One region of the Janthinobacterium sp. CG_23.4 genome, then DNA from elsewhere that is predicted to be linked to it. Evidence: predicted binding sites of a transcription regulator. Region 1 holds the regulator's gene; each other region holds the start of a gene.
What was found. The regulator HrcA, encoded in region 1, represses chaperone genes, less so after heat shock. The targets are predictions, from matches to a motif close to TTAGCACTCNNNNNNNNNGAGTGCTAA.
Positions count from the first base shown of each region.

Region 2: a site for HrcA is predicted at 1,865-1,891, ahead of groES (co-chaperone GroES). Genes of this name have one in related genera too.
Region 3: a site for HrcA is predicted at 3,723-3,749, ahead of rpoH (RNA polymerase sigma factor RpoH). Genes of this name have one in related genera too.

Region 1 covers NZ_JARXUX010000001.1:4,407,547-4,414,897, forward strand. Annotated here, with positions in the region: gene H4V96_RS19805 (acyl-CoA dehydrogenase) at 1-484, shown strand, start outside; gene H4V96_RS19810 (CaiB/BaiF CoA-transferase family protein) at 484-1,731, shown strand; gene H4V96_RS19815 (barstar family protein) at 1,844-2,170, opposite strand; gene dapB (4-hydroxy-tetrahydrodipicolinate reductase) at 2,179-2,988, opposite strand; gene H4V96_RS19825 (outer membrane protein assembly factor BamE) at 3,008-3,613, opposite strand; gene fur (ferric iron uptake transcriptional regulator) at 3,809-4,240, shown strand; gene hrcA (heat-inducible transcriptional repressor HrcA) at 4,290-5,306, opposite strand; gene H4V96_RS19840 (HAD family hydrolase) at 5,480-6,205, opposite strand; gene H4V96_RS19845 (hypothetical protein) at 6,450-7,049, shown strand; gene H4V96_RS19850 (hypothetical protein) at 7,086-7,351, shown strand, end outside.
Region 2 covers NZ_JARXUX010000001.1:3,821,613-3,828,963, forward strand. Annotated here, with positions in the region: gene H4V96_RS17145 (cell division protein ZapA) at 130-441, opposite strand; gene H4V96_RS17150 (cell division protein ZapB) at 441-704, opposite strand; gene H4V96_RS17155 (hypothetical protein) at 861-1,607, opposite strand; gene groES (co-chaperone GroES) at 2,133-2,423, shown strand; gene groL (chaperonin GroEL) at 2,474-4,123, shown strand; gene H4V96_RS17170 (hypothetical protein) at 4,359-4,835, shown strand; gene H4V96_RS17175 (MFS transporter) at 4,842-6,098, opposite strand; gene H4V96_RS17180 (PadR family transcriptional regulator) at 6,095-6,634, opposite strand; gene H4V96_RS17185 (GNAT family N-acetyltransferase) at 6,735-7,316, shown strand.
Region 3 covers NZ_JARXUX010000001.1:627,051-634,401, forward strand. Annotated here, with positions in the region: gene H4V96_RS02830 (TIGR00266 family protein) at 1-429, shown strand, start outside; gene H4V96_RS02835 (TerD family protein) at 469-1,050, shown strand; gene H4V96_RS02840 (hypothetical protein) at 1,255-1,473, shown strand; gene H4V96_RS02845 (hypothetical protein) at 1,660-2,124, opposite strand; gene H4V96_RS02850 (hypothetical protein) at 2,298-2,564, shown strand; gene rpoH (RNA polymerase sigma factor RpoH) at 2,655-3,554, opposite strand; gene ftsX (permease-like cell division protein FtsX) at 4,039-4,959, opposite strand; gene H4V96_RS02865 (ATP-binding cassette domain-containing protein) at 4,956-5,699, opposite strand; gene ftsY (signal recognition particle-docking protein FtsY) at 5,708-6,766, opposite strand; gene H4V96_RS02875 (FAD-dependent oxidoreductase) at 7,123-7,351, shown strand, end outside.

The DNA of each region.
Region 1 (7,351 bases):
CTTCCCGGACGTGCGCGGCTTGAAAGGCCCATTCACATGCCTGAACAGCGCCCGCTACGGCATCGCCTGGGGCGCGCTGGGCGCAGCCGAAGACTGCTACCTGAAGGCACGCCAGTACACGATGGACCGCAAGCAATTCGGCCGCCCTCTTGCTGCCAATCAATTGGTGCAAAAGAAACTGGCTGACATGCTCACGGAAATCACCATGGGCTTGCAAGGCTGCTTGCGCCTGGGCCGCATGAAAGATGAAGGCTCGCCTGCCGTGGAAATCACTTCCATCATGAAACGCAACAGCTGCGGCAAGGCACTCGATATTGCCCGCGTGGCGCGCGACATGATGGGTGGCAACGGCATTTCCGACGAGTACGGCGTGATCCGCCACCTGGTCAACCTGGAAGTGGTCAACACCTATGAAGGCACGCACGATGTGCACGCGCTGATCATCGGCCGCGCCATCACCGGCATCTCCGCCTTCAGCAACTGATGGACGCCTTGGCCTCCACCCTGCGGCCCGCGCCGCTGACCGGCTTGCGCGTACTGGACCTGTCGCGCGTGCTGGCCGGTCCCTGGGCCGGGCAATTGCTGGCCGACCTGGGCGCCGACGTGGTCAAGGTGGAACAGCCGGGACGCGGCGATGACACGCGCTCCTGGGGGCCGCCGTATCTGAAAGATGAAGACGGCCGCGATACGGCCGAGGCCGCTTATTTTCAGTGCGCCAACCGCAACAAGCGCTCGCTGTGCATCGACCTGGCTGCCCCTGAAGGCCAGGCGCTGGTGCGCAAGCTGGCTGGCGAAGCGGATGTATTGCTGGAAAACTTCAAGCTGGACGGTTTGAAGCAATACGGTTTAGACGCGGCCAGCCTCATGGCGCTCAATCCTCGCCTGGTCTACTGCTCCATCACGGGCTTTGGACAGGATGGCCCGTATGCGGCGCGCGCCGGCTATGACTTTTTGATCCAGGGCATGGGCGGCCTGATGAGCATCACGGGCTTGCCCGATGGCCAGCCAGGCGCCGGGCCGCAAAAAGTGGGCGTGGCGCAAACGGATATCATGACGGGCCTGTATGCGACCATCGCCGTGCAGGCGGCGCTGGCCGAACGGCAACGCTCGGGCCTGGGCCAGCATATCGACCTGGCCCTGCTCGACGTGCAAGTGGCGGCCCTGGGCAACCAGGCGGCGAATTACTTGTGCGGCGGCAAAGTGCCTCAGCGCATGGGCAATGCGCATCCGAACATTGTTCCATATCAAGACTTCCCTACGGCCGATGGCGACATGATTTTGGCGATCGGCAACGATGGCCAGTTTTCCCGCTTTTGCGCCATCGTCGGCCATCCGGAGTGGGCGCTGGACGAACGCTACGCCACCAATCCGCAGCGCGTGGCGCACCGGGCCACCCTGATCCCCTTGCTGCGCCAAGCTACCGTCATGCGCACGACGGCCGAGTGGATCAGCGCCTTCGAGGCACAGGCCGTGCCGTGCGGCCCCGTCAACCGCATCGACCAGGTGTTTGCCGACCCGCAAGTGCTCGCGCGTGGCTTGAAAGTGCAAATGCCGCATCCGACGGCGGGCACGGTGGCGCTGGTGGCCAATCCCGTGCGCCTGTCCGGCTCGCCGGTGCAGTACCGCTTGCCGCCGCCGTTGCTGGGGCAGCATACGCAGGAAGTGCTGCACGAGTGGCTGGGCCTCGATGGCGGCCAGATCGACGGCTTGCGCGAACGCAAGGTCGTCTAACCGTCTGGGGTCAGACGTAGGTCGGATTAGCGCTTGCGCGTAATCCGACTTTCACAGCCAACAATGTTGTCGGATTACGGCCCGCAGGGCCTAATCCGACCTACGATTCTATTCACTTGAGTACCAGCTTCAACGCCGGCTTTTCACCATAATCTTCGTAGCGCTCATTGATGCCGGCGATACAGAACGTGATCTCTTCCAGCAAGTCGGGCACCTGCGCCTTCATGGCCTGCGCGTCTTGCACGACAATTTCCAGCACTTCGTTCGGTTTCAAACGGAACTGGGTCATGTTTTCATCGTCGCGCAGATAGCTGAGGCAATCGACCCAGGCATCCATGCTGTTGCCGTAGAACGCGGGGAAACCGAAGGCTGGCGCGCATTGCGCGTGAAAGCTCGCTTCGTCGGTGATGTCTTTTCCATTCAGGATCGCAGTGGCCATAATGTTCCTCAGTTCTTCAGCGACAACACGTCCTGCATGTCGAACAGGCCGCTCGACTTGTCGGCCAGGAAGCGTGCGGCGCGCAGGGCGCCGTGGGCGTAAGTGATGCGGCTGCTCGATTTGTGGCTGATCTCGATGCGCTCGCCGATGCCGGCAAACAGCACCGTATGGTCGCCGACGATATCGCCACCGCGGATGGTGGCAAAGCCGATGGTCGACGGGTCGCGTTCGCCCGTCACACCTTCGCGACCGTACACGGCGCAGTCCTTCAAGTCGCGGCCCAGGGCGCCGGCGACCACTTCTCCCATTTGCAGGGCGGTGCCCGATGGCGCATCGACCTTGAAGCGGTGATGCGCTTCGATGATTTCAATGTCGTAGCCTTCGGACAGGCTTTTCGCCGCCAGCTCCAGCAACTTCATGGTGACATTCACGCCCACGCTCATGTTCGGCGCGAACATGATGGCCGTCTTTTCGGCGGCAGCGGCAATCGCCGCCTTGCCCGCGTCATCGAAACCGGTGGTGCCGATGATCATCTTGATGCCGTGCTCGGCGCAATACGCCAGATGCTGCAAAGTGCCTTCGGGACGCGTGAAATCGATCAGGTAATCGGCGCCCGCCAGGCCGCTAGCCAAGCTGGACTCGATCAGCACGCCGGCAGGCTTGCCGAGGAAGGCGGCCGCATCCTGGCCCAAGGACGGCGAGCCAACGCGGTCGAGCGCGCCGACGAGCACGGCGTCAGGAGCATTGCTGACCGCTTCGATCAGGATATGGCCCATGCGGCCACTGGCGCCAGCGATGGCGATTTTCAATTCAGTCATTTTATTCTCTTACAGCAACTTATTTGGTGGGCTCGGCGATGGCTGCCGGTACAGCGTCAGGCTTGCTCACAGGAATGGCGGGGGCGGCATCGGCCGGCGCTGGCACGGCGCTTGGCGCCACCGGCGATGGCACGGCAGCGGCCGGCACGTCGGCCTTGGCAACCTTGGCGAATGGCGACGGACCGGCGATACGGTTGATGTATTCTTTCTCGGTCGGTAAATTGCCGCCTTCGACACGTTCAACTTTGCCATCTTTGCCGAAGTAGACAACCACGCGGCTGCTCGTGGTTTCGCCATTGCCCCGGGCCAGGCGGAATGGATAATCCCAGCGGTCGGCATGGAAAATATCGGTCAGCAGCGAGGTGCCAAAGACGAAACGCACTTGGTCGCGCGTCATGCCCACTTTCAACTGGGCCAGCATCTCTTCGGAGACAAAGTTACCTTGTTGAATGTCGGGACGATACGGCGAGAAAAACCACATGAATTTTTGCAGCGGCGTAACGGTAGTCGTTTGTGCACCCTGCTCAGGGACCACTTCCTTGCCTTCTTTTTGGCTGGCGGCCGGCTTTTCGCCAAGGATGCCGCGGCTGGCGCAGCCAGACATGGCGAGCGCGACACAGACCATGCCTGCCACGACTGGGGCTCGAAATGAAATACGGTGCCAGAGAGATGGCAATACAGCCGGTGTTACGCGCATAAATGACCTCAATTGGATGAACAAAACGCCAGGAGTGACCGGCCTGCCAAAAAATGCATATTTTGGCACTCCCCGACAAAACGCTATATGATAAAGCACCTGACCCACATACGAGCAACAAACATGAGTAACAATCCTAGTGATCTCAAGGCAAGCGGCCTGAAAGCCACCCTGCCACGCCTGAAGATACTCGATATCTTCCAGAGTAGCCCGGTACGTCACCTGACGGCAGAAGATGTCTACAAGATCCTGCTGGCCGAAAATATGGATGTCGGATTAGCAACTGTCTACCGTGTCCTGACGCAATTTGAGCAGGCGGGCTTACTCAACCGCAACCATTTTGAAACCGGCAAGGCAATTTTCGAACTCAACGAGGGCTCCCACCACGACCACCTGGTTTGCCTCGATTGTGGCCGGGTCGAAGAGTTCTTCGACGAAGAAATCGAAATTCGCCAGCAAAAAGTGGCCGAAGAGCGCGGCTTCAAGATCGCCGAACACGCCTTGGCCATTTATGGCAACTGCGTCAAGACGGCTTGCCCGCATAAAACTGCCTGAGCCAAGCTTGGCGCTCCTGCGGGAGCGGGCGGCGCTGCAGGCAATACGCTCAATGATGGCTGAGCGCGCTCGACAGTAATTTAGCCGTAATATCGACGATCGGAATGACGCGCTCGTAAGCCATGCGCGTCGGTCCGATCACCCCCAACGTTCCCACGATCTTGCCGTTGACTTCATACGGCGCCGTCACCACGCTCATCTCATCCATCGGCACCAGGTTCGATTCGCCGCCGATAAAAATCTGCACGCCCGTCGCCTTGCTCGACACGTCGAGCAGCTGCATCAAACCGGTTTTTTGCTCGAACATGTCGAACATCTGACGCAGCGAATGCATATTCGATGACAGATCGCTCACGCTGAGCAAATTGCGCTCGCCGGAAATGACCATGTCATCGCTATGGTCGGCCATCGCTTCGCTGCCCGCTTCCACGGCCGCCTGCATCAGGCTGCCCATGTCGTCGCGCAACTGGCGCAATTCGCCCTGCAAGCGCAAGCGCACGGCATCGAACGACAGGCCGCCATAATTCTGGTTGATGTAATTGGCCGATTGCACCAGTTGCGCCGGCGTGTAGTCGGCCTGCGTCAGCAACAGGCGGTTCTGCACGTCGCCCCCCGGGGCAACGATGACGAGCAAGATGCGCTTTTCTGACAGGCGCAAGAATTCAATTTGCTGGAACACCGATTCCCGGCGCGGGCTGAGCACCACGCCGGCAAACTGCGATAGCGACGACAACATCTGCGCCGCATTGGCGATGGTTTTCTGCGGCTGCGGCGTCTGCAGAAGCATGCGCGACTCGACCATGTGCTCATCCAGATGCCGCACGGTCAGCAAGGTGTCGACAAAGATGCGGTAGCCGCGCGGCGTGGGGATGCGGCCGGCCGAGGTATGCGGGCTGGAAACATAACCGAGCTCTTCCAGATCAGCCATGATGTTGCGGATCGTGGCCGGCGACAGGTCCAGGCCGGAGATCTTCGACAAGGCGCGCGAACCGACCGGCAAGCCGTCGGCGATATAGCGCTCGACCAGGGCTTTCAGCAGTGTTTGGGCGCGTGTATCGAGTTGCATGGTGTAATTAATTAGGCCAATTTTCTATAAAACAAGTAGTCATACCAGGAGTGATGCAGGCCGTGGCAGAGGTCGCAATACAAGTCGTAAGCGCCGTAGCAAGCGCCGCATGCAGATTTGCGCCGACAGCGCCAGCCAGCTTGTATTATGCACGTTCGCCCGTCCGGCAGCGATCAATCTTCCAGTTGCTGCTGCAGCCATAGCAGCAACTCGTCAAAGTTGGCGCAGATGGCATCGGGCTGCACGCCGGCAGCCAGGTGGGCGTCGCTGCCCTTGCGGTTCATCCAGACGGCACGCATGCCCGCCCCTTGCGCTCCCGTCACATCGAAATACAGGTCATCGCCCACATACACGGCTTCATGCGGCGCTACGTCCAGCGCGGCGCAGGCGGCCAGGAAGATGCTGGCATCGGGCTTGGCCACGCCAAAGTCGCTGGCGGCGATGGACACTTTGAAATGCTGTGCCAGGCCGATAACTTCAAGGTCCGCATTGCCATTCGAAATCGAACCGACCAGCATGCGCTGGCGCATCCAGGCCAGGCCAGGCAGGACGTCGTCATACGGCTCGACGCGGTTGCGCGCGGCGAGAAAGTGCACGAGGGCTTGCTCGACCAGGGCGCAGTCCTCGCCGACGCTCTCGAAGGCGGCCAGCAGGCCGGCGCGGCGCAACTCGATCAAGTTGCCATGGAAATGCGGTTGCTCCTTGAGCATGAGCAGACGCTGCTGGCGCAGCACCTCGATGGAAAACTGCTGCGCCACCTTGGGCGCGTGCGTCGCCAGCCAGTCGTGTAACAGGGTTTCGGCGGCGACAATCACGGGCGCGATAGGCCACAGGGTATCGTCGAGATCGAACAGGATGGCCTTGGGCGGCACAGCCGATTTTAGAGGGGCAAGGGACATGGGATTCACAGTAGATGCCGCGCCACGGTGCGCAGGCTGACGGTATTGTCGCACCGATCGGCGCCGCCGGCATGGCTGCGCTTTCACGTAATGGGGCCAGGCCAGCGCTTCGCGGCGAAAAATTGTTACAGGGTGATACAAGGCAAGGTCATTCAGCTTGCCAGATAGACTAAAATAGGCGCCATTCCAATGCGGCGCCAGCGTCCGCGTTGCGCTACCCAACCTAATTCGTTTTGGAGAATGTATGAAAAATTTGTACCTGCGCTCGATGCTGGCGGCGGCTTGCGCCGCCACACTGGCAGCCTGCGGCGGCAGCGGCGGCAACCTGTATCTGCAAGGCACAGTCAGCGGCCTGACCAAAGATGGCCTGATTCTGCTGAACAATGGTGAACGCTTGCCTGTTAGCGCAAACCAGAGCAGCTTTGTTTTCACCAAGCTGATCAACACAGATGAGCGCTACGATATCACCATCGCGCAGCAGCCCAAAGGCGCCGTTTGCAGTATTAGCAGTGGCAGCGGCAAGGCATCGCGCTATTCCGTCAGCACGGCCTTTGTCAGCTGCACGACCAACACCTACGCCCTGAGCGGTACGATTACGGGCCTGAGTGCTGGCGGCTTGCGCCTGGTCATGGGCGCCAACGGTACCAGTCCATTGGCTGGTGTCAACTTCTATAAATTCGATGCGATAGCTGACGGCGCCCCATACGGCATTTCCATATTGACTCAGCCAACGGGCCTGAAGTGCCGCTTCCAGGGTTCAAAGAGTGCCGACGGCAGCGATACGGTCGGTACGATGGGTTCGAGCGCCACAAGCGCGGCCACACTCGACTGCACGCCGCAGTAATCCTTGCGATTCGTCACCTATTTTTTGGAGAAATACATGAAGTTATCCTGCTTGCGCCCACTCGCCGCACTGCTGTTGACCCTGGGACTGGCCGCTTGCGGCGGCAAGGCCTCGTATGACGTCAGCGGCACGATCTCAGGCTTGAACAATGAAGGACTGATACTGGCCAATGGCAGCGACACCTTGCCGATTCCTGCTGGCAAAACGTCATTCACCTTTGACAAGCGCATCGACTATGGTACCGACTACAACATCACCGTCAAACAACAACCGGCCCACATGACTTGCGGCATCCGCGGTGG
Region 2 (7,351 bases), 590 kb from region 1:
CGCAAAGACATATCGTGCCGTGCCCGCTTAAAATCCCGTGTGCAACACCGAACAAAGGCGTGGCGAGAGGCGGCGAAGTGTGACAAGGAAATCCTACTGTGCGCCTGCACAGTAGCCACGATTGAGTGTTTAAAAAAGATTTTCCTGGGGCGTCAGGGCACTGTCGAGCACCGTGTGCATGGCCGAGATCTTTTGCTTCACTTCCATTATCGTCAATTCCGACAGCGGGCCTTGCGGCGACTTCACGGAGAGGAATTCCGCAGCCACACCCAGGGCGGCCAATACGGCGATGCGATCATTGCCCTTGACCTTGCCGGCGTCGCGGATGGCTTTCATTTTGCTATCGAGATAGATCGCCGCTTCACGCAGCGCGCGCTCTTCACCATCGCGGCACACCATGCTATACGACTGGCCCATGATATTGACATCGACACGCGCCATTACGCTTCCTTCTCGTTCTCGGTAGGGTAGGCGCCCGCTTCCGAAGCGGCTTGCTCCAGGCCAGCTTGCACCAGTTCGGGAATTTTTTCCAGCAATGCTTCCACGCGCTCCTGCGCCTCGCGCATGCGTTGCACATACTGGGCGTTCTCGGCGGCCAGCGCGGCATTGTCCTTGCGCAGTTGCGCGTTTTCACGGCGCAGCGCGTGGGTCATTTCGGCCAGCAGACCGATTTTGTCGGATAATTCATTGAATTCGGAAATCATCCCGCCACTATAGGGCGGACGCTCCCCGGGCGTCAATCGAATCAGGTCGCTGTCACACATATTTACATCAATGCAGGGCAGTTGGCGGACATTACACGATTTTTCCGGCGCTTTTCGTCAAGTGCGCGCATCTTCCAGCGCCGCGATGGCAGCGTTTTACTCGTCGACGTAATCGGCTTCGATATCGAGTCCGCCATAGCGGTTTTCGCAAGAGCGGCGCGTCAGCGTCTGTTGTCCGCCCTTGCCGTCAAGCAGCATCGTCAAGTCGCGGCAAGTACGGCGGTAGCTGCCAGGTTTGGCATCCGTGCGCGAGGGCGTCAGGCGCACTGCCAGCGGCGCCGCATTGCCCAAGCCCTTGTTGCTCCACTGGCGCGTCTTGCCATCCTCTTCATCTTTCAAAGTGCGCACGGCAGCCGTCAGCAGCGCTTGCTGCTCCTTGGCATTGAGCTTGGCCACCGTCACGTCCGACAAGAAAGGCCGATACACGACGGGTGCGGCATCCTTGCCCTGTACGTCCCACTTGCCGCTGTTGTGCGAACAGGTACGCCGGCTCAAATCCTGCGACTTCTCACCCGCCGTGACGACGAATTTCAGATCGCGGCAGACGTGCGCCTTCAGACTGAACTCCGTCATGCCGGAGTTGCTGAAGCTATACGTGACTTTTACCAGCCCGCCACTATTGCCGCCGTTGCTCCACACCTGCGCTGCCTGCTCGTCGTCAGCCTTGTTCAAGGCGTTGAACAAGTCGCCCAGCAACATTTCCTTTTCCTGCGGCGTCAGCGTCGCCACGCTGATCTCGTCGACGATGCTAGGCGTTTGCGCGGCGGCATTGCCCAGGCAGGCGAGGCCAATGACGGTGGCGTTCAACAGGTGCAAGACGGGATGGGGAATCGGCAGTGGCATGCGGTTCTTTCTGGCATAAATGCTGATATTGATATGCAATTGCAATCATCTTATCAAATTCCATAGTCAAACTCTGTTTCCTGCGCGTACAGGAACGCCCCTCGTCTGCCGAGCATGCTAGAGTCGCGCCTGTTGCTGACGCCCGGCAAGTTGGCTTGCGCCAGCGCAAACCCTGTGTAAATGCAGGCTGCGCAGAACGTCCAAGCATATCTTTCCGGTGAATAAGCCCTTGAATAAGCCCCCTACCGTCCCTATAATTAGCACTCGTTAGTAGAGAGTGCTAACAAACTCTTTCGTAGCAATCCTCAGGACATGATGGTGCTTGCCAGACCACTGCAGGGAACGCTACGCGGCGGGCGACGCCGCGATGCACTACTGCCGGATAAAGGCAAGAACAGCATGACATGGGGTTTGCTTGACCGTTGCGGGCTGCTTTCAACGGCGGTCACTGAAAGCACGTCTGGCGCTGTGCCAGTCATGTATTCATTTAGCAACACTTATCCATTGAACTTTAAGGAGTTTTGTATGAATCTGCGCCCATTGAACGATCGCGTCATCGTCAAACGCCTCGACCAGGAAACCAAAACTGCGTCCGGCCTCATCATTCCTGATGCAGCTGCTGAAAAACCGGATCAAGGCGAAGTCCTTGCCGTAGGCAATGGCAAGATTCTCGACGACGGCAAAGTGCGTCCTCTGGATGTCAAAGTAGGCGACCGCGTCCTGTTCGGCAAGTACGCCGGCCAAACCGTCAAAGTTGACGGCGATGAGCTGCTGGTCATGCGCGAAGAAGACATCATGGCGATCGTCGTCAAGTAATTGTTTCCACGTTGTAGACAGATACATCCCGAAACTCAGGAGAATTGAACATGGCAGCTAAAGAAGTAGTATTCGGCGACGCAGCGCGCGCCAAGATGGTCGAAGGCGTCAATATCCTCGCCAACGCAGTCAAAGTAACGCTGGGCCCGAAAGGCCGCAACGTGGTCCTGGAGCGCTCGTTCGGCGCCCCTACCGTCACCAAAGATGGTGTGTCGGTAGCGAAAGAAGTTGAACTCAAAGACAAGCTCATGAACATGGGCGCGCAAATGGTCAAGGAAGTTGCTTCCCGCACCAGCGACAACGCCGGCGACGGCACCACCACCGCGACCGTGCTGGCCCAAGCCATCGTGCGCGAAGGCATGAAGTTCGTTGCCGCCGGCATGAACCCGATGGACCTGAAGCGAGGTATCGACAAAGCGGTTGCCGCGACGGTCGAAGAACTGGCGAAAATCGCCCGTCCTTGCACCACCACCAAAGAAATCGCCCAAGTTGGCGCGATCTCGGCGAACTCGGACTACTCGATCGGCGAGCGTATCGCTGAAGCGATGGAAAAAGTCGGTAAAGAAGGCGTCATCACGGTTGAAGACGGCAAGTCGCTCAACGACGAGTTGGACATCGTTGAAGGCATGCAGTTCGACCGCGGCTACCTGTCGCCATACTTCATCAACAACCCAGAGAAACAAGTTGCCGTACTGGACAGCCCATTCGTCCTGCTGTGCGACAAGAAAATCTCGAACATCCGTGACCTGCTGCCGGTACTGGAACAAGTCGCTAAAGCTGGCCGTCCACTGCTGATCATCGCAGAAGACATCGAAGGCGAAGCGCTGGCAACCCTGGTTGTGAACAACATCCGCGGCATCCTGAAGACCTGCGCAGTGAAAGCACCTGGCTTCGGCGACCGTCGCAAAGCCATGCTGGAAGACATCGCTGTCCTGACCGGCGGCCAAGTGATCGCTGAAGAAGTCGGCCTGACCCTGGAAAAAGTGACCCTGGCCGAACTGGGCCAAGCGAAACGCATCGAAGTGGGCAAGGAAAACACCATCGTCATCGATGGCGCCGGCGAAGCTGCCTCGATCGAAGCACGCGTGAAACAAGTGCGTGTACAGATCGAAGAAGCGACCTCGGACTACGACCGTGAAAAACTGCAAGAGCGCGTAGCCAAACTGGCTGGCGGCGTTGCCGTGATCAAGGTTGGCGCAGCCACCGAAGTCGAAATGAAAGAAAAGAAAGCCCGCGTTGAAGATGCACTGCACGCTACCCGCGCTGCCGTGGAAGAAGGCATCGTTCCTGGCGGCGGCGTAGCCCTGCTGCGCGCACGCGCCAACATCACGGTCAAGGGCGACAATCCTGATCAAGATGCTGGTATCAAGATCGTCTTGCGCGCAATGGAAGAGCCACTGCGCATGATCGTGCAAAACGCTGGCGAAGAAGCTTCGGTCGTCGTGGCAGCCGTACTGGCTGGCACGGGCAACTACGGCTACAACGCTGCCAACGGCACGTATGGCGACATGGTGGAAATGGGCGTTCTGGATCCAGCCAAAGTGACCCGTTCGGCGCTGCAAAACGCCGCTTCGATCGCTTCCCTGATGCTGACAACCGACTGCATGGTCTGCGAAATCGCTGACGACAAAGCAGGCGGCGGCATGGGCGGCGGCATGGGTGGTATGGGCGGCATGGGCGGTATGGACGGCATGATGTAAGCCCGGCGTCCCCGCCCGCAGGCGACGGCGCGCGGGGATGCCTATGCCGGGCCAGGACAGACAGGCCAAAAGCTGTTTGCGCCTGCCCGGCAGCCCCGAAAGCTATCTTCTACGGAAGGTAGCTTTTTTTTCGTCGATTGCTTAGACAAGCCCCTTAGGCTCGCCAGGCGATTGCCGGCCTGCGTGTTTTGCTTTAGCATGGCCGCCATCGTCCCTCTTTCTCATGCTCACCACCATGCCGCCACGCGCCTCCTCTTCCAAAACCACCATCATCGCCGGCATCCTGGCCGGCTTGCTGGCCGCCGGGCTAGGCGCTTTTTATCTGCACCAGCGGTCCGCACAGCACGACGGCAATCCACCTGCCGCGAGCAGCCAATCGGCGGCGCAAGAGCAGAACGCGCGCGCCGTCGATGCGCTGATGGCGCTGCCGGAAATCAAGGCCTGGTCGGCGCATATCGAAAAAGCCTCGGGCGGACGCGCGCACGGTGCGGTGATGGAAACGTCGCCCGAGACACGCCTGGTCGATGGCGTCGTTTGCTACCAGCTGAGCTTTTTCGAAAGCACGCCGGAAGCGGCCCACCGCTGGGAAAGCTTTGTCGTCACGCCCGATGGCAAGCGCATCTTCGTCGACGACAGCGTCACAGGTGAGCTGCTGAGCCTGGAACAATGGCGCAAGGACAGCGCTCCCATGCAGCGCACCGCCACCCAATAAACGCTCCTACGCCGGCGCGCCCTGTGGCGCCGCGCCGCGCACGCGCGCCACCCACCACACCGTCCACAGCGACAACGCCGCCGCCAGCCAGCCATTCCAGCCATAACCGCTGATATGGCCGGCTGCGTCCGTGTGCAAGCTCAAGCCGCCCAACCAGGCGCCCAGGCCGCTACCCAAACTTTGCAGGGCCGAATTAGCGCTGAGAAAGGCGCCGCGCTGCTGCGGCTGCGGGATGCTGGTCAGCAGCGCCTGCAGCGGGATGGTGCGGCCAGATACCAGGGCCATAAAAAATGGAAACAGCAACATCAGCGCCAGCAACGACAACTGCGGCAGGTGCGTGATGAACAGCAGCGGCGCGATCGACAGCAGGGAGACCCAGCGATACACCTGCTGCTTGCCGGCCCGGTCTGCCCATCGCCCGATCAGGCGCGCCGTGAAGATGGTGGCGCAGCCGCCCGTCAGGTAGACCCAGGTGACGTCGACCGGCGCCAGTCCCATATTGCCCACCAGCACAGGCGAAATGAAGGGAATGACCAGCATGCCCGCCGTCATGTTGACAATCGACAGGGAAAACGCTTCCAGGTGGCGCCGTTCCCTAAATAGCGCCAGCAGGTTCGGCAGCACCTGGCGCAGCGGCGTGGGGGCCGCGCCCATATGCGCCGTCAGCGAGGGCAGCACGCGCGCCGCGCCCAGCCAGATCAGCAGCGACAGCACGACCAGCAGGAAGAATGGCGAGGCCCAGCCAAAATGGGCGGCCAGCACCACGCCGATGGGCACGCCGCCCACGGCCGCCATGGCAAACGAGGTCATGACGATGCCCGTCGCCGCGCCACGCCGCTCGGCGGGAATCACGTCACCGATGATGGCCATGACGATGGCGCCCAGCACGCCGCCCGTCAGCCCCGCAAAGGCGCGCGACCACAGCAGCACATGGAAGTTCGGCGCCAGTGCGCAAGCCAGATTTGACACGGTAAACAGGCAAAACATGGTCAACAGCAGCTTCTTGCGGTCGAAACGGTCGATATACGTGGCCGCCAGCAAGCCGGACAGGCCCGCGCACCACGCATAGGCAGAGACAGCGCCCGAAACGGCTGCCGGGCCGATATTGAACGCCTGCATCAGTTGCGGCGCCAGCGGCATCATCACCATGAAATCCATGATGACGGTAAATTGCGTCAGGGCAAGCAGCCACAACATCGCGCGTTCGCGCCCCGGCGTCAGCAGGGGCACGGGTGCGGGTGCGGGCACCGCTGCGGCCATCATGCCAGCGCCTCGATATCGCTACGGGCCTGGCGCAGGATGGCGCGCACGGCATCGAGGCGGCGGGCATCGGGCTCGGCGGTGCGCCCGCGCGCCAGTACCGCTACCTTCAGTTCGTGCATCAACTGACGCAGATCGTCGTCCGCGCCGGCCGGCGCATCGACCCTGGCGGCAATCGCGTTGACGTAGGCGCGGTTCGCTGCCAGGAAAGCCAGTCCTTCCGGCGTGATGCTGTGCAGTTTCTTGTTGCCATCGAGGCTGACAGCCACGTAACCGTGCCCCACCAAGCCATGCATGAGCGGATAGATGGCGCCGGGACTGGGCGCATACGCGCCACCGGCGCGTTGCGCGATGGACTTGATGATGTCGTAGCCGTGGCGCGGCTTGTCGGCGATCAATTGCAGCACCAGGTAGCGCAAGGTGCCTGCATCAAACATTTTCGGCCCGCGCGCAACAGGGTTGCCAAGCGGGGCCGCCGTCTCTCCCTGAGCGTGGGCCGCCGCGCGCACGGGATACGCGCCGCGTAACAGATGGAGCATGCTGATTCCTTAAGATATATCGTAAGAAGATATATCTTATGTTGAAAAATAGCACAACACAAGGTTTACTTTCTGGCATCGAAGCCCGATACTCGGCCACATGCCCGCCACCACTGTCCGCCCGCTCACGCCAGACGACGCCAGCACCTATCGCGCCCTGCGCCTGACCGGCATCGCCGAACTGCCCGCCGCTTTCTGCACCACGCACGCCGCGGAAAGCGGCTTGCCGCTGGCACAGATGGCACAGCGCTTGCGCGCCACCTCGCACCAAATAATATTTGGCGCGTTTAACGAAGAACAATTGATCGCCATTGCCGGCCTGCGCCGCGAACCGATTGCCGTCGTACATGACAAGGCCAGCTTGTGGGGCGTGTATGTGGCACCGCAGGCGCGTGGACGCGGCGCGGGACGGCAACTGACGCAGGCAGCCATCGCACACGCCTGCGCCATTCCCGAACTGGGCTGCGTGCGCCTGGCCGTGGCGCAGGATAACCACGCGGCGTTGAGCCTCTACCTGAGCTGCGGCTTTACCCTGGCAAACGGCCCCGCCGCGAAAGGCATGCTGCCACTGCAGCTATTGCTGCCCCGCCCCGCTCTTGCAAGTGCCCGTGCAAGTACGAGCGCAAGTGCCGAAAGTAATGTCTTTATGAAAATCAATACCTTACAAATCCCTGCGAAATAGCGGACAGGCCGTTTTTTCTGTTGCAAGCAAACGCG
Region 3 (7,351 bases), 3.8 Mb from region 1:
GAGCTTGGTGCCCAGCAATACATGATCAGTGACGGCGCCTTCGTGGCGGCCAGTGCAGGCGTGGAATTGAAGGTGCGCACGCAAAGCCTGGGTAATGCGCTGTTTGCCCAGAGCGGTGGTTTTTTCATCACCGAGACGGCAGGCAGCGGCCAATTGGCGGTGTCCGGTTTTGGCGCCATGTCGATACTCGAAGTGACGCCTGGCAAGGACGTGGTGATTGATAACTCGCACGTCGTATGCTGGGATAGCCGCCTGCAATATGAAATTTCCATGACGACCGGCAGTAGCGGTGGCTTTCTGGGCAATCTGATCAATAGCCAGACCAGCGGCGAGGGCATGGTGCTGAAATTTTCAGGCACGGGGAAAATCCTCGTGTGCTCGCGTAACCGCGCAGCCTTCCTCGCCTGGACACAAAGCAAGCCGGCGTAATTAGTACTTGATGCAATTAAACAAACAGGAGCAATGCGTATGTCTGTCAATTTGAGCAAGGGCCAGAAGATTTCTCTGGACAAAGAAGCTGGTACCACCCTGAGCCGTATCACCATGGGCCTGGGATGGGATGCGGTCAAGACCAAGGGTTTCCTTGGCTTCGGTTCGAAGACCGAAGCGGTCGACCTGGACGCTTCGTGCGTCATGTTCGACGAGAACAAGAGCACGTCCGATATCGTCTGGTTCCGCCAGCTGAAAAGCAAGGACGGCAGCATCGTTCATACGGGCGACAACCGCACGGGCGCAGGCGATGGCGACGACGAACAGATCAATGTTGATCTGTCGAGCGTGCCGGCGCATGTGAAAAGCCTGGTCTTCACCGTCAACAGCTTTACCGGCCAGAACTTCGCGCAGGTAGAAAACGCCTATTGCCGCATCTTGAATGCCAGCAATAACCAGGAAGTCGCGCGTTTCAACCTGTCTGTGCAAGGTTCCCACACGGCACAGATCATGGCCAAGTTGTATCGCCATAACGGCGAATGGAAGATGCACGCCATCGGCGAAAACGGCAACGGTCGCACCTTCGACGACCTTATGCCGCAGATTGCTGTGCATCTATAAACGTCAGGCCAAATCTGCTGCGCGCCGCGATTTGCGGCCTGTGATGCTCACTGTGCCTACGCACAGCTGCGCTTCTCGGCCACAACTCGCCTACGCTCGCGACGATTTTGCCAGACGTTATTAAAGAGCAGTACGCAGCGGGCGGGGGACGGACCGGATACCGGCCATTGTCCGCTGCTCTACATTGAAGGAGAGTATGTTGTGATGCGATTGCTGATAGCCTTGCTACTGCCGTGTCTCACGTTTTTTATGCTGGGGCGCCCGCTGGCCGGTGCCGCCGCCTTGATCTTGCAGTGCACTGTGATCGGCTGGGTGCCGGCGGCCCTGTGGGCCCTGTACACGGTGAACCAGCATAAAACGGAGCAGGAATTGGAAGGTGCATTAAGCCGCAGCTACATGCGCAGGCGTAGTCGGTTGATCTAAATCAGCCGGGCGCTTGGAATCCTTGCGCTAATGACACTCACGAGTTATCGTGCGTGTCATTTTTTTTAGCTGGAAAAATATCGATGCGACACAACACTTTCACCGCTTCATTTTGCTGAAGATAGCGCTGACACCCGAGGACGCGCGTTTGCCTGTCTTCGAGGGGTAGTCTGCGCGCCCTGGCGTTTAGCCGGCGGGCGCGCCCTGCGTAATTTTTACTTTGACCCGATACGTGGGCGCGGCCTCGTTCAGCGCCGGCGGCGTGGCCGGGTCGACGTCGAGCAGCGTGAACGTCAAGTGCTGGACGCTGACGGAACTGGCGGCACCGGGCATGGAATCGGACAAGACGATATCCGTGGCGCCCGCGCTGTTGCGCAAACTGAAGCTGTAGCTGACGTAGCCTTTCCACACGCATACGGCGCCCTTGCGGCAGCGGCTGTCGTTGACACGCTCCAGTTTCAGGGTATCGGTGGCCGTGATGGCAAACTGTTCGCCCGGCGAGAGCACGTGGCTGACGCTACGCGGTGTGTTTTCCGCCTCGCCGGCGCTGCCAGCCGCGCCGCAGCCAGACAGCATTGCCAGGCAGGTGATCAGCAGGGAGAGCAGCAGCGGAAGCAGCAGGGTACGATCAGAGCCGCTTAAATAAGCCATGTTTTTCCTTTCAGGTAAAGCGTCCCCGGCGTGGCGTCCACGCATGGGATAATGATATTAAAATGATATTTCTGCGGCGCCCTATTGGCGCGTGGCGAATGAATTGATGCGCCGGCCCACGCGGCACGCCGATTACTGCGTAGAATGGCTGTTTTGAAAATCAGGAAACAACCATGAAAAAAACTGCCCTGGCGAAAAGCGATGCCAAGAAACTGATGGGAAAGATGAATGTTCCCGGCGCCGGTGCATTCGGTAAGGAAGCGGTGGTCATCGACCGTCGCGAGCAGCGCAAGCGCGATCAGGCGCTGGGCCTGGTGCCATTCGCCGTCAAGCTGAACAGCGATCTGGTCTTGCAATTGCAGACCCTGGCCAAGGAGCGCGATGCGGATCTGAATGAACTGGTCGCTGAAACCTTGCTCAAGGGCCTGGCTGCAGCTTAATCGCCTGCCATGTTTATCTGTTGATAAACATCAAGTCATAAAACTAAAAGGCGCCTTGCGGCGCCTTTTGCATTGCGGCATTGCTTGTGCTTACACGTAGGCGGCCAGCGCGCCCTTCATTTTTTTCAGCGCCGCCACTTCGATCTGGCGGATGCGCTCGGCCGATACGCCGAATTCTTCTGCCAAAGCATGCAGGGTGGCGCCAGAACCATCGTCGTTGGCCAGCCAGCGCGCTTCGATGATGCGGCGCGAACGGGCGTCGAGCTTCGACAGTGCCGTTTCCAGGCCTTCCGATTGCAGGCGCGTCACCTGTTTCGCTTCCAGTACCTTGGTCGGCTCGCTGTGTTCCGACGCCAGGTAGGCGATTGGCGAGAACTTGTCGTCTTCATCGTCGGTCGGCGATTCCAGGGCGATATCGCGGCCGCTCAAGCGCGTTTCCATCTCGATCACTTCTTCGCGCTTGACGTCGAGCAGCTTGGCCAGTGCATCGATCTGTTTGGGCGTCATCGCATCGAGGCCCGTCTTGTGGCTACGCAGGTTGAAGAACAGTTTGCGTTGTGCCTTCGTCGTTGCCACCTTGACCAGACGCCAGTTTTTCAGGATGTACTCGTGCATCTCGGCTTTCACCCAGTGCATGGCGTACGATACCAGGCGCACGCCCTGGTCCGGGTCGAAGCGCTTTACGGCTTTCATCAAGCCGATATTACCTTCTTGAATCAGGTCGGCGTGTGGCAAGCCATAGCCCAGGTAGCCACGCGCAATCGAGACCACCAGGCGCAGGTGCGACAGCACCAGTTCTTGCGCGGCAGCCAAGTCATTTTTTTCGCGCAAGCGTTTTGCCAGCGAAATTTCTTCGTCGTGGGTCAACATGGGCAGGCGGTTCACGGCCGAGATATAGGCGTCGATATTGCCCAGATTGCCAGTGAAGCCGAGGCCCAGTGCATTATTTTTGGTCGGAACCAATGCGGACGTTGCGGACATCATAGTCATGCTTTCTCCCTCGTAGTCTTGCTTTGTTCCAGTCGGCCATGTCACGCGACATGGCCCGATTGTCTGTTCAGTTTTGCGTATTCGGTCTTGTACTTTGCGGATCGTGGCGCCACCTATATCTGGCGCTGATGGGGCTGATGGCGGTTCTGCGCTTGGTATGTGCTTATATTAGCACTCTCTGCTTGAGAGTGCCAATCAGCACTTTTAATCATCCCGATAGCCTAAATGCTATGACGATTCATCGGCCAATAATTTTTACAAAAGGCGCCCCCAGGGCGCTTGACCACCTTAGTATGCGCCCTTTCGGACGCGCCTGAAAGGGCCGCACGGCGCTTGGCGACAACAGGGCTAGTCTACGGTCGCAAGCTGAAGAGTAGCTTAATAATACTTGCTAAACATCAAGATAATTAGCGTATCGGATAGCGCCCGACAAGTGGCGCTGTGACGCATGGCGGCGCCAGCGGCGCCGCCATGGAAGGGCAGGTCAGTTCAGGCGCGCCAGATGGCGCTGCACGCAGAGGAAGGCGCCGATCAGGCCCAGGCCGGCGCTGACGGCCAGCAAGCCGGCCATCGGCAGCGGTGCCAGCGGCACCAACTGGAATTCGGACGCATACAGGCGGGCAAATTCGGCGATCGCACTATTGAGTGGCTGCAACGCAAGCGCCACGGCGCCCAGGGCCAGCGCACCGGCGCACAGGCCCAGCAGGGCGCCCGTGTAATAGAAGGGGCGGTGGATGAAGGTATCGGTGGCGCCGATCAATTTCGAGATGCTGATTTCATCGCGCTGCTGCATCACTTGCAGGCGGATGGTATTGAAGACGACGGCGATCACGGCCACACCCAGGGTAATGGCGAGCAGCAACAATACCAGGCGCAGCACGCCCAGCAGGGCTGCCAGGCGCTTGACCCAGGCCGAATCGACTTGCGCCGACTCCACGAATGGCAGGTGGCGCAATTGTTCTGCCACCGCATCGACATCCTGCGCTTCGCTGGCGCTGCCGAACGCATCGAGCTTCAGCACATAGCTGTCGGGTAGGGGATTGTCACCCAGGGTGCTGAGCACGTCGGCCAGGCCATTCTTGTTTTTTAGCGAGTCGAGCGCCTGTTCACGCGGGATGAAGACGATCTTCGCCTGTTGCGCGCCGACGATCTTGCGCATGGCGCTGGCCAGGGCCACTGCTTGTTCGCGCGGTGTGCTTATTTTCAAGAAAACGCTGATTTCCGGGTCGACCGACATTTGTTCCGACATGGGGCGCACATTGTCGAGCATGGTCAAGCCGGCGAATGGCAGCGACAGGGCGATGGCAACGACGACGACGTTCAACAAAAAGCCGCCCGGCGACTTGCGCAAATGGATCAGCGCCGAGCCGAGCGCAAAGCGGTGTTGACGGAACCAGCCTCTCATGCCTGCTCTCCCTGTGCGTCGTCCGGGTTGAGGGGCGGTGCGAAATCGGGATCGGGCGGTGCGAAGACGGGCGCCTGCGTGGCCTTGTCGATGGCTACCAGCTGGCCGTTTTTCAAGTGGATCACGCGGGCGGCGGCGTCGAGCATCTGTTCGTCATGGCTGGAAATGAGGCAGGTCACGCCCACCGAATGAAACGCTTTCAGGGCGTCGAGCACCTTGTTGGCGCTGGCGCGGTCGAGGTTGGCCGTCGGTTCGTCGGCCAGGATGATCTGTGGCCGGTTGACGATGGCGCGCGCGATCGAGACGCGCTGCTGTTCGCCGCCCGACAGCGACAGGGGGCGCGCCATGGCGCGGTCCAGCAGGCCCACCTTGTCAAGGGCCGCGCGCGCGCGCTGCTCGGCGGCCGCCTTGTGTGCGCCCACGACCAGCAGCGGCAGCATCACGTTGGCCAGGATGGAGCGGTCGTTCAATAATTTTTGCTGCTGGAAGATCAGGCCCATGTTGCGGCGCAGGAAGGGAACGCCCGCTGGCTTGATCTTGGCCATGTCCTGGCCATTGACGATCAGCTTGCCCGAGCTGGGGCGTTCCATGGCGGCGATCATTTTCAGCAGGGTTGACTTGCCGGCGCCGGACGGGCCGGCCAGGAAGACCAGCTCGCCTTTGGCAATACTCAGCGAAATGTCGCTGAGCGCCACGGCGTCGGAAGAGTATTGCTTGGAGACGTGCTGAAATTCAATCATGTATAGGCTTATCCGAGCAGCGCTTCGACAAATTCGGCAGCCACGAAAGGCTGCAAGTCTTCAATTTTCTCACCGATGCCGATGAAATACACAGGCACCGGGCGCACGCGGGCAATCGCCGCCAGCACGCCGCCCTTGGCGGTCCCGTCCAGCTTGGTGATCACCAGGCCGCTCAGCTGCAGGGCATCGTCGAAGGCCTTGACTTGTGTCAACGCGTTCTGCCCCGTATTGCCATCGATGACGAGCAGTATTTCATGCGGCGCACCGTCCATGCCTTTGCCGATCACACGCTTGATTTTCTTCAATTCTTCCATCAAGTGTAACTGTGTCGGCAAGCGCCCTGCCGTGTCGACCATGACCACGTCGATGCCGCGCGCTTTCGCCGATTGCACCGAGTCGTAGGCCACGGCGGCCGGGTCGCCCGATTCTTGCGAGATGACGGTGACGTTGTTGCGCTCGCCCCAGACCATCAATTGTTCGCGCGCGGCGGCGCGGAAGGTGTCGCCCGCGGCCAGCAGCACGGATTGATTATTTGACTGCATGTGCTTGGCCAGCTTGCCGATGGTAGTGGTCTTGCCGGCGCCATTCACGCCCGAAATCATCATCACCAGCGGCTTGTGGCGGCCCAGCTCGAAGCGTTTTTCCAGCGGGCTCAAGAGGTCGATCAACAGCACCTTCAGCGCGGCCTTGACGGCGGCGGCGTCGAGCAGCTTGTCTTCCTTGACCTTTTTCTTCAATGCCGTCAGCAAGAATTCGGTGGCGTCGATGCCCGCGTCGGACATCAGCAGCGCCGCTTCCAGCTCTTCGTACAGCGCGTCGTCGATCTTCGCGCCGACGAACAGCACGGATAAGGTGTTCGAGGTTTTCGACAGGCCGGCCTTCAGGCGCGTCATCCACGATTTTTTCTCGGGTTCAGCGGCCACGATCACGGGCACGAGCTCGGCCGGCGCGCCGCTCAGGGGAGCAGCGCCCGGCTGCGCGGCAGGCGGCGTGGTGGCAGGAAGAACGAGGGGCTCGGCTGGCGCAGCCTCGGGAGTGACGGGTTTTTTCTTGAAGAAACTAAACATGGATGTGTGGTGGCGGGTGCTGACCTAAGGCCCGGCGGCGCCGGACACTGTTGTTGCGGACTATTTTACCAGAGCGCGCCCAGCCCTTCATGCTTTACTGTTCGATTGGCAACATTGCGCGGCTATCCGAAATCCGCGATCCAGTCAGCGCTTGCACAATATTTGTATAGGCTCGCATGCCAACAGAATACGCGCGGTATGTATCTCTGCCATCGCTGCGCTGCAAATAGCTGAATCCAATTGAAAATTGTCGGCGTATAAGTTTTAGAATGGCTCAAGGAGCCGATTGACATAGGTCAATATTTGACTGACTATGAACTTATTTCGTCCAAGGAAAACATGAAACGGGTGCAGCCATGAAAATCGCCGTCGTCGGAGCGGGAATTGCCGGTTTGTCTTGCGCGTATCGGCTGGCGCAGGCTGGCCAGGATGTGACCTTGTATGAGGCGGGTGAGTATTTTGGCGGTCACAGTCATACGGTGGATGTCACGCTCGACGGCGTCACGCATGGCGTCGACACGGGTTTTCTGGTGTTTAACCACGCTACTTACCCGAACCTGGTGCAACTGTTCCAGGAGCTCGGTG